2 regions of the Streptomyces sp. NPDC096105 genome follow, and region 2 is predicted to be linked to the other one. Evidence: riboswitches for the same ligand, from Rfam matches in the RefSeq annotation. Region 2 holds a riboswitch; the other holds the start of a gene.
What was found. Region 2 has a riboswitch for cobalamin ahead of ACIQ8B_RS23505 (cobalamin biosynthesis protein). Riboswitches for the same ligand answer to the same signal wherever they lie in the genome.
Positions count from the first base shown of each region.

Region 1: it holds a riboswitch for cobalamin, as region 2 does, so the genes downstream of both, ACIQ8B_RS26785 (ABC transporter substrate-binding protein) here and ACIQ8B_RS23505 (cobalamin biosynthesis protein) in region 2, are expected to answer to the same signal.

Region 1 is NZ_JBIWGC010000021.1:80,611-84,835, reverse strand. Features, by position in the region: gene ACIQ8B_RS26790 (thiamine pyrophosphate-requiring protein) at 1-1,651, shown strand, start outside; cobalamin riboswitch at 1,818-2,006, shown strand; gene ACIQ8B_RS26785 (ABC transporter substrate-binding protein) at 2,036-3,079, shown strand; gene ACIQ8B_RS26780 (FecCD family ABC transporter permease) at 3,076-4,191, shown strand; gene ACIQ8B_RS26775 (ABC transporter ATP-binding protein) at 4,188-4,225, shown strand, end outside.
Region 2 is NZ_JBIWGC010000016.1:53,433-57,657, reverse strand. Features, by position in the region: gene ACIQ8B_RS23510 (cobyric acid synthase) at 1-1,193, opposite strand, end outside; gene ACIQ8B_RS23505 (cobalamin biosynthesis protein) at 1,190-2,131, opposite strand; cobalamin riboswitch at 2,253-2,391, opposite strand; gene ACIQ8B_RS23500 (hypothetical protein) at 2,571-2,792, opposite strand; gene ACIQ8B_RS23495 (anion permease) at 2,824-4,077, opposite strand.

The sequences.
Region 1 (4,225 bases), on a different contig from region 2:
CTACGCCAAGTTCTCCGGCAAGGCGGGTGTCTGTGCCGCCACCTCGGGCCCCGGCGCGATCCACCTCCTGAACGGCCTCTACGACGCCAAGCTGGACCACGTCCCGGTCGTGGCGCTGGTCGGGCAGACGAACCGCAGCGCCATGGGCGGCTCCTACCAGCAGGAGGTGGACCTCGCCGCGCTCTTCAAGGACGTCGCGTCCGACTTCTGCGAGACGGCGACGGTCCCCGAGCAGCTGCCGAACCTGATCGACCGCGCCTTCCGCACCGCGTACGCCCGGCGCACGGTCACCGCGGTCATCCTGCCGGGCGACGTGCAGGAGATGGACTACAGCCCGCCCACGCACGCCTTCAAGATGGTGCCCTCCAGCCTCGGCCTGGGCCGGTACGCGCCGGTCCCCGCCGACGAGGACCTCCAGCGGGCCGCCGACGTGCTGAACGCGGGCGAGAAGGTCGCCGTGCTGATCGGGCAGGGCGCGCGCGGCGCCCGCGAGGAGGTCGAGCGGCTCGCGGACGTGCTGGGCGCCGGGGTGGCGAAGGCGCTGCTCGGCAAGGACGCCCTGCCCGACGACCTGCCGTACGTCACCGGCTCCATCGGGCTGCTGGGCACCCGCCCCTCGTACGAGCTGATGCGGGACTGCGACACGCTGCTGATGATCGGGTCCAGCTTCCCGTACACGCAGTTCCTGCCGGAGCTGGACCAGGCGCGGGCCGTGCAGATCGACATCGACCCGCACATGATCGGCCTGCGCTACCCGAACGAGGTGAACCTGGTCGGCGACGCCCGCGAGACCCTGCGGCGGCTGCTGCCGCGCCTGCACCGCAAGGAGGACCGGACCTGGCGGGAGCAGGTCGAGAAGAACGTCACCCGTTGGTGGGAGGTGATGCAGCGGCGCGCCGCCGTGAGCGCGGACCCGGTGAACCCGGAGTACGTGGTGCACGCCCTGGACGGCAGGCTGCCCGACGACGTGGTCCTCGCCGCCGACTCCGGCTCGGCCGCCAACTGGTACGCCCGGCACCTGCGGCTGCGCGGCCGGATGCGCGGCTCACTGTCCGGGACGCTGGCGACGATGGGCCCCGGTGTGCCGTACTGCATCGGCGCGAAGTTCGCCCACCCCGACCGGCCGGCCATCGCCCTGGTCGGGGACGGGGCCATGCAGATGAACGGCATGATGGAGATGGTCACGGCGGCGAAGTACTACCGCGAGTGGTCCGACCCCCGGCTGATCGTCGCCGTGCTGAACAACGGCGACCTCAACCAGGTCACCTGGGAGATGCGGGCCATGTCCGGCGCGCCGCAGTTCGAGGAGTCGCAAGCCATCCCGGACCTGCCGTACGCGGACATCGCCCGGCGCATGGGCCTGGACGGGGTCCGGGTGGAGAAGCCGAAGCAGGTCGAGGCCGCGTGGGACCGGGCGCTCGCCGCGGACCGGCCGTTCGTCATCGACTTCCGCACCGACCCGGCGGTGCCGCCGATCCCGCCGCACGCGTCCCTGGACCAAATCGAGGCGGCGGCCGCCGCGATCCTCAAGGGCGACAGCGACCGCGGCTCGATGGTGCGGCAGGGCCTGAAGGCGAAGGTCCAGGAGATGCTCCCCGGCACCCGGCACCGCGCCGGCCGGCCGGGCGCGGGCCCGGACGACAGCGCCTGAGCCCGGTACCGTGCCTCCCGGGACCGCGCGCCCTCCACCTCTTCCGTCCGGCGTCCCCGGGAGCGCTCCGCGCCCGGCCGGGCGCGGGTCGCCGGCGGGCGGTGCGAGGCGCCGCCGCTCCGGGGCGGGTGCGGACACCCGCCCCGCCCTTTCGCCCCGCGGGGGCCGACTCGTAGGATCGACGGGTCATCAACACCGCGACGGGAGACAGGAAGCCGGTGCGAGTCCGGCACGGTCCCGCCACTGTGACCGGGAAGTGCACCCCCTTCCACGTGCCACTGCGCGCCGCGCGGGAAGGCCAGGGGGAAGCGTCGATCCGGGAGTCAGGACACTGGCCTGTCGCGGGCCCGTTCCGAGGAGCGCGGACTCCCCAGGAGGCTTCACGTGTACGACGGCACGTCCCGTCCCGCCCTGTCCACCCCTGCCCGCGGGCGGCTCGCCGTGCGGGCGGCCGCCGCCGCCCTCGCCCTCGCGGCCGCCCTGCTGACCGCCGGCTGCGGATCGTCGCGGGACACCGCCCAGGACGCGAAGGCGCCGGCCGCACCGGCCGCAGGCTTCCCCGTCACCGTCGACAACTGCGGCGTGCGGACCACGTACGAGAAGCCGCCCGCGCGCGTCGTCACCATCCACCAGCACCCGGCGGAACTGATGCTCGCCCTCGGTCTGAAGGACCACATGGTCGGCACCGCCTTCCCCGACTCCCCGGTCCTGCCCGAGCTGAGGAAGGACTACGCGTCGATCCCCGAACTGGCCAGGAAGGAACCGTCGTTCGAGACGGTCCTGGAGGCCGACCCGGACCTCGTCTACGGCGGTTACGGCAGCGCCTTCGCCGAGAACGAGGGCCGTTCCCGCACGGCGTTCGCCGACGCCGGCATCGACACCCACCTCAACCGCGAGTACTGCGGCAGGAAACGGGTCACGATGCGGGACACCTACGACGAGATCCGCACCGTCGGCCGGATCTTCGGCGTCCCGGAGCGGGCCGACACGCTGGTCGCCGGCCTCGCGGACCGTGTCGAGAAGGCCGCCGGCAAGGTCGCGGACGCGCCGAAGGTGCCCGTCTTCGTCTACGACAGCGGCGACCGGACCGCCTTCACCGCGGGCGGCAAGAGCCTGGGCACCGAACTGATCCGGCTGGCCGGCGGCGAGAACGTCTTCGCCGACCTCGACGACGTCTTCGGCGACGTCTCCTGGGAACAGGTCGTCGACCGCAGGCCCGAGGTCATCGCGATCTACGACTACGCCGGCGCCGGCAGCGTGGGACGGAAGAAGAAGTTCCTGCTCTCCCAGCCCGCTCTCGAGGACGTGCCCGCCATCAGGAACAAGCGGTTCGTCGTCCTGCCGCTGACCGCCACCCTGGTGGGCGTCCGCTCCGCCTACGCGGTGGAGGACCTGGCCCGCGGCCTCCACCCCGAGAGCTTCGCGTGACGGCCCCGGCCGTGGGGACCGGCACCGAGCGGGCCGCACGGCGACGGCACGAGGACGACGGGCGGGCCGGCCTGGCCGGTCTCACCGTCACCCTCGTCGTCCTGGCCGTCACCCTGGCGGTCTCCGCCACCGCCGGTCTGGCCATCGGGTCGGTGCGGGTGCCGCCCGGCCAGGTGTGGGGCATCGTGACGCACGCGCTGGGCGCCGGCTGGACGGAACCGGACTGGTCGCGGGCGCGGGAGACCATCGTGCTGGACGTGCGCGCGCCGCGCGTGCTCCTCGGGGCCGTGGCCGGGGCGGGCCTCGCGGTTGTGGGCACCGCCCTGCAGGCCCTGATCCGCAACCCGCTCGCCGAGCCCTACCTGCTCGGCGTCTCCTCGGGGGCGTCCCTGGGCGCCGTGTCGGTGATCGTGTTCGGGGTGACCCTGTTCGGGCCGGCGTCGCTGTCGGTCGCCGCGTTCGCGGGCGCGCTGGGCGCCCTGGTGCTCGTCTACGCCACCGCCCGCACCGGCGGCCGCATCACGTCGGCACGGCTGGTGCTGTCCGGTGTGGCCGTCGCCGCGATGCTCACCGCCGTGCTGGACCTGCTGCTGCTCGCCACCGACCGGGGCAACGAGGCCCGCGCGGTCCTCGCCTGGACCCTGGGCGGCCTCGGCGGGGTCACCTGGGACACGGTCCGGCTGCCCGGCGCGGCCCTGCTCCTGGGGGTCGCCGTCCTCATGGTGCAGGCCCGCAACCTCAACCTCCTGCTCGCCGGTGAGGAGGCCGCGACCACGATGGGCCTGGACGTGGCCCGCTTCCGCGCCCGCATGTTCGTCGTGCTCTCCCTCGTCACCGGCATCCTGGTGGCGGCGTGCGGCCCGATCGGATTCGTCGGCCTGATGGTGCCGCACATCGTCCGCATCGCCGTCGGCGGCGACCACCGGCGCGTCCTGCCGACGGCGGCCCTCGGCGGCGCGGTCTTCCTCGTCTGGGCGGACATCGCCGCCCGCGTCGTCGTGGCGCCCATGGAGATCCCCGTCGGCGTGCTGACCGCCCTGTGCGGCGGCCCCTTCTTCCTGTGGCTGATGCGCCGCACTGCCCGCCGGAGCACCGACCGGGGAGCGGTATGACCGGCACCGAACTCGTCATCGACACGGTCACCCT
Region 2 (4,225 bases):
ATCTCGTACCCCTCGGCGCGCTCGCCGAGGGCCTCGCCGACCGGGCGGGCCAGGGTCTTCTCGCGGGCGAACCGCACCCGTACGGGCAGCACGCCGAGCCCGTCCACGCGGCCCGCACGGCTCTCCACGTCGTCCTCGATGCGCTCGCCGAGGAGCTGGAAGCCGCCGCAGACGCCCAGCAGCGGCCGGCCCTCGGCGGCCCGCCGCACCAGGGCGTCCGCCAGCCCGCGCTCGCGCAGCCAGCGCAGCGCCCGCACGGTCCCGCGGGTGCCCGGCACGACCACGAGGTCCGCGTCGGCGAGTTCGTCCGGCCGGTCCACGAACCGCACCACGACGCCCGGTTCGGCGGCGAGCGCGTCCACGTCGGTGAAGTTGGACATCAGCGGCACCGCGCACACCGCGACCCGCAGCACCTCCTCGCCGACCGGCGCGGTCACCGCGGACTCCCGCACCGCGCCCCTGAGCGACACCCTGAGGCCGTCCTCCTCGTCGATGCCGAGCCCGTGCCGGAACGGCAGCACGCCATAGGTGCGCCGCCCGGTCAGGCCGTGCAGCATCCGAAGGCCCGGCTCCAGCAGCGAGACGTCCCCGCGGAACTTGTTCACCAGGAACCCGGCGACCAGCTCCTGGTCCTCGGGGGAGAGCAGGGCGACCGTGCCGAAGAAGGAGGCGAAGACGCCGCCCCGGTCGATGTCCCCGACGACGAGGACCGGCAGACCGGCGTTGCGGGCGAGGCCCATGTTGACGATGTCGGTGCGGCGCAGGTTGATCTCCGCGGGGCTTCCGGCGCCCTCGCAGATCACCGCGTCGTACTCGCTCCGCAGCCGGTCCAGGCAGTCCAGGACCGTGCCGAGGAGGCTCTCCTGACGGCCGCCGTGGTAACCGCGTGCGCTCATCTCGCCGACCGGGCGGCCCATCAGCACCACCTGGCTGGACCGCTCGCCGCCCGGCTTCAGCAGCACCGGGTTCATCAGCGCCGTCGGCTCCACCCGGCACGCCTGGGCCTGCATGGCCTGGGCCCGCCCGATCTCGGCGCCCTCGCGCGTGACGAACGAGTTCAGCGACATGTTCTGCGCCTTGAACGGCGCGACCTTCACGCCCCGGCGCGCCAGCCACCGGCAGATCCCGGCGGTGACCACGCTCTTGCCGGCGTCCGAGGTCGTCCCGGCGACCAGCAGTCCGCCACCGCTCACGTCGCACGTCCCTTCAGTACGCGCCGCGCGGCCGCTCCGGCCGCGAGCGCGAGCCAGCCGACCCGCCGCGACAGGCGTACCGCCCGCTCGATGTCGGCCACGGCGACGGGGCGCCCGCCGCTGTTGAGGACGGGCCGGTGCTCGACCCGGCCGCCGTAGGACAGGGTTCCGCCGAGCCGTACGCCGAGCGCGCCCGCGAAGGACGCCTCGACGGGACCGGCGTTGGGGCTGGGGTGCCGCGCCGCGTCCGCACGCCAGGCCCGTACCGCCCCGCGCGGGTCCGGCCCGCTCAGTGCGGCGAGCACGGCCGTCAGGCGCGCCCCCGGCCAGCCGGCGACGTCGTCGAGGCGGGCGGAGGCCCAGCCGTAGCGGCGGTAACGGGGCGACTTGTGCCCCACCATCGCGTCCAGGGTGTTGACGGCCCGGAAGCCCACCAGGCCCGGGACTCCGGCGACCGCGCCCCACACCAGGGCGCCCACCACGGCGTCGGAGGTGTTCTCGGCCACGGACTCCACCACGGCGCGGGCGATCCCGTCGGCGTCCAGGGCCTGCGGGTCCCGGCCGCACAGGTGCGGCAGCCGCTCCCGGGCGGCCTCGACGTCACCGGACTCCAGGGCCCGCCCGACGGCACGCGCCTCCCGGGCCAGCGAGGTGCCGCCGACGACGGCCCAGGTGGCGACGCCGGTCAGGGTGACGGAAGCGGTGGGGGAACGGCGTACGGCGCGGGCGGCCAGGCCGCCGAGCGCGACGGCGCCGCCGACGCACACGGCGGTGTGCACGGCCCCGCGGCCCCGGTCGTCCTGCCACAGCACCCGCTCCACGGCAGCCGCGGCCCGCCCGAAAGCGGCGACCGGGTGTCCACGGCGGGGATCGCCGAGCAGCAGGTCGCCGAGGAGGCCGGCGGCGGCGCCGTACGCGAACACGCGATCGGCACCCATGGGGTCAGCCGGTGACGGATCCGGAGGGAACGGCCCCGGAGGCGGGTGGGGTGTCGCTGATCGACCTCGGCAGGCAGCCGCGCATGGCGATATGTCCTCACTCAGGGTGTCCACGCCCTGGTTCGACGAGACCGGCGGTGAAAGTTCCTGGCTCCCGGGGTGGTCACCCCGGTGACAGTGGCGGGACCGCGCCGGATTCGCACCGGCTTCCTCTCCTGCCGCCGTGTTGGCGGAGGCAGTCCACCATGCTCCCGGAAGGGCCGTCAACTTGCCGTTGACCTGCGGGGCTGAAGTGTGCCGAGGCCCACAGAGGGACTCACGTGGGTGAACGGCGTGACCGGCGTGACCGGCGTGACCGGCCCGCGGGGGCGCGGACACGGCGGCGGGCGGGACGGGAGCGGCCGCTCCCGTCCCGCCCGCGCACGCGTGCGGCCTGCCGTCAGGCCATGATCAGGTGGATACCGTAGCCCACCGCCGCCGCGCACGCGGCGAAGCAGGCGTAGGCGCCGGTGACCGCGAGAGCCGTGGACCGGCCCTCCGCGGCGGCCCGCTCGCGGCGGGACATGCCGGAGATGCCGAGGGTGAACAGGGCCACCAGGGCCACGGTGACCACGAGGCTGACGCCGAAGACGGAACCGAGGGCCGCCCAGTCGATCTTCATGGTGCTCTTCTTCCTTCGTGCCGGGTCGCGGTCAGACGGACGTCTTGGCCGGCGGGCCCGCCGGGTCGCCGGCCGTCGGCGCCGGGATGGAGGCCGTGAGGTCCTCGGCCACGGTGCCGGCCGGGGGCGGGGTCACGGCGGCCATCGCCTGGGTCACCACGCCGGACGGCTCCTCACCGGCGCCGTCGTGGTCGTTGACGTTGGTGTGGTCGACGATCTCGCGCCGGGAGATCTTCCAGATGGCCGCGCTGGAGGCGACCAGGAAGACGGCCACCACGGCGGTGCCCCAGTCGCCGAAGCCGCAGACCCACTCGGCGAGCGCCGCGACCAGGGCGGCGGCCGGCAGGGTCAGGCCCCAGGCGACGAACATCCGGGTGGCCGTGGACCAGCGGACCACGCCGCCCTTGCGGCCCAGGCCGGCGCCCATGACGGCGCCGGAGACGGAGTGCGTCGTGGACAGGGAGAAGCCGAGGTGCGAGGAGGCCAGGATGACCGTCGCGGCGCTGGTCTGGGCGGCGAAGCCCTGCTGCGGCTGGAGGTCGGTCAGGCCCTTGCCCATGGTGCGGATGATCCGCCAGCCGCCGAGGTAGGTGCCGAGGGCGATGGCGATGCCCGCCGAGAGGATGACCCACATGGGCGGGTCGGAGTCGGGGGCGAGGGTGCCGCCGGCCACCAGGGCGAGGGTGATGATGCCCATCGTCTTCTGGGCGTCGTTGGTGCCGTGGGCCAGGGAGACGAGGCCGGCGGAGGCGATCTGGCCGGCGCGGTAGCCCTTCGCGGAGGCCTTGTCGTCGGCGTTGCGGCCCATGCGGTAGGTGAGCCGGGTCGCGAGCATCGCGGCGACGCCGGCCACCAGCGGGGCGGCGATCGCGGGGATCAGGACCTTGGTGACCAGCACGTCGCCGTGCACCGCGCCGAAGCCGGCGGAGGCGACCGTGGCGCCGATCAGACCGCCCATGAGGGCGTGGGAGGAGCTGGACGGCAGACCCACCAGCCAGGTGAGGAGATTCCAGAGGATCGCGCCGACCAGTGCGGCGAAGATGACCTCGGGACGGATGCCGGCCTCGTCGACGAGGCCCTTGGAGATCGTGTTGGCGACCTCCACCGAGAGAAAAGCACCCACAAGGTTGAGGACGGCGGACATGGCCACTGCCGCCTTGGGCCTCATCGCACCGGTCGAAATGGTCGTTGCCATCGCGTTCGCGGTGTCGTGGAAACCGTTCGTGAAATCGAACGCGAGTGCGGTTACCACCACAATCGCGAGGATCAGCGAGAAGCTTTCCATTTACCCAGGCAATCGTTCGAGGTCATTGGCTGGTCGAATGTAGGTAACCAGGGTGAACGGAAGATGAACTGGAATGGGCATCGTGGTGACCGCAAGAGGGGTGGGCACTCCGCCGTACAGCCCAGGCCGCCTGGGTTCCCGGGCTCCT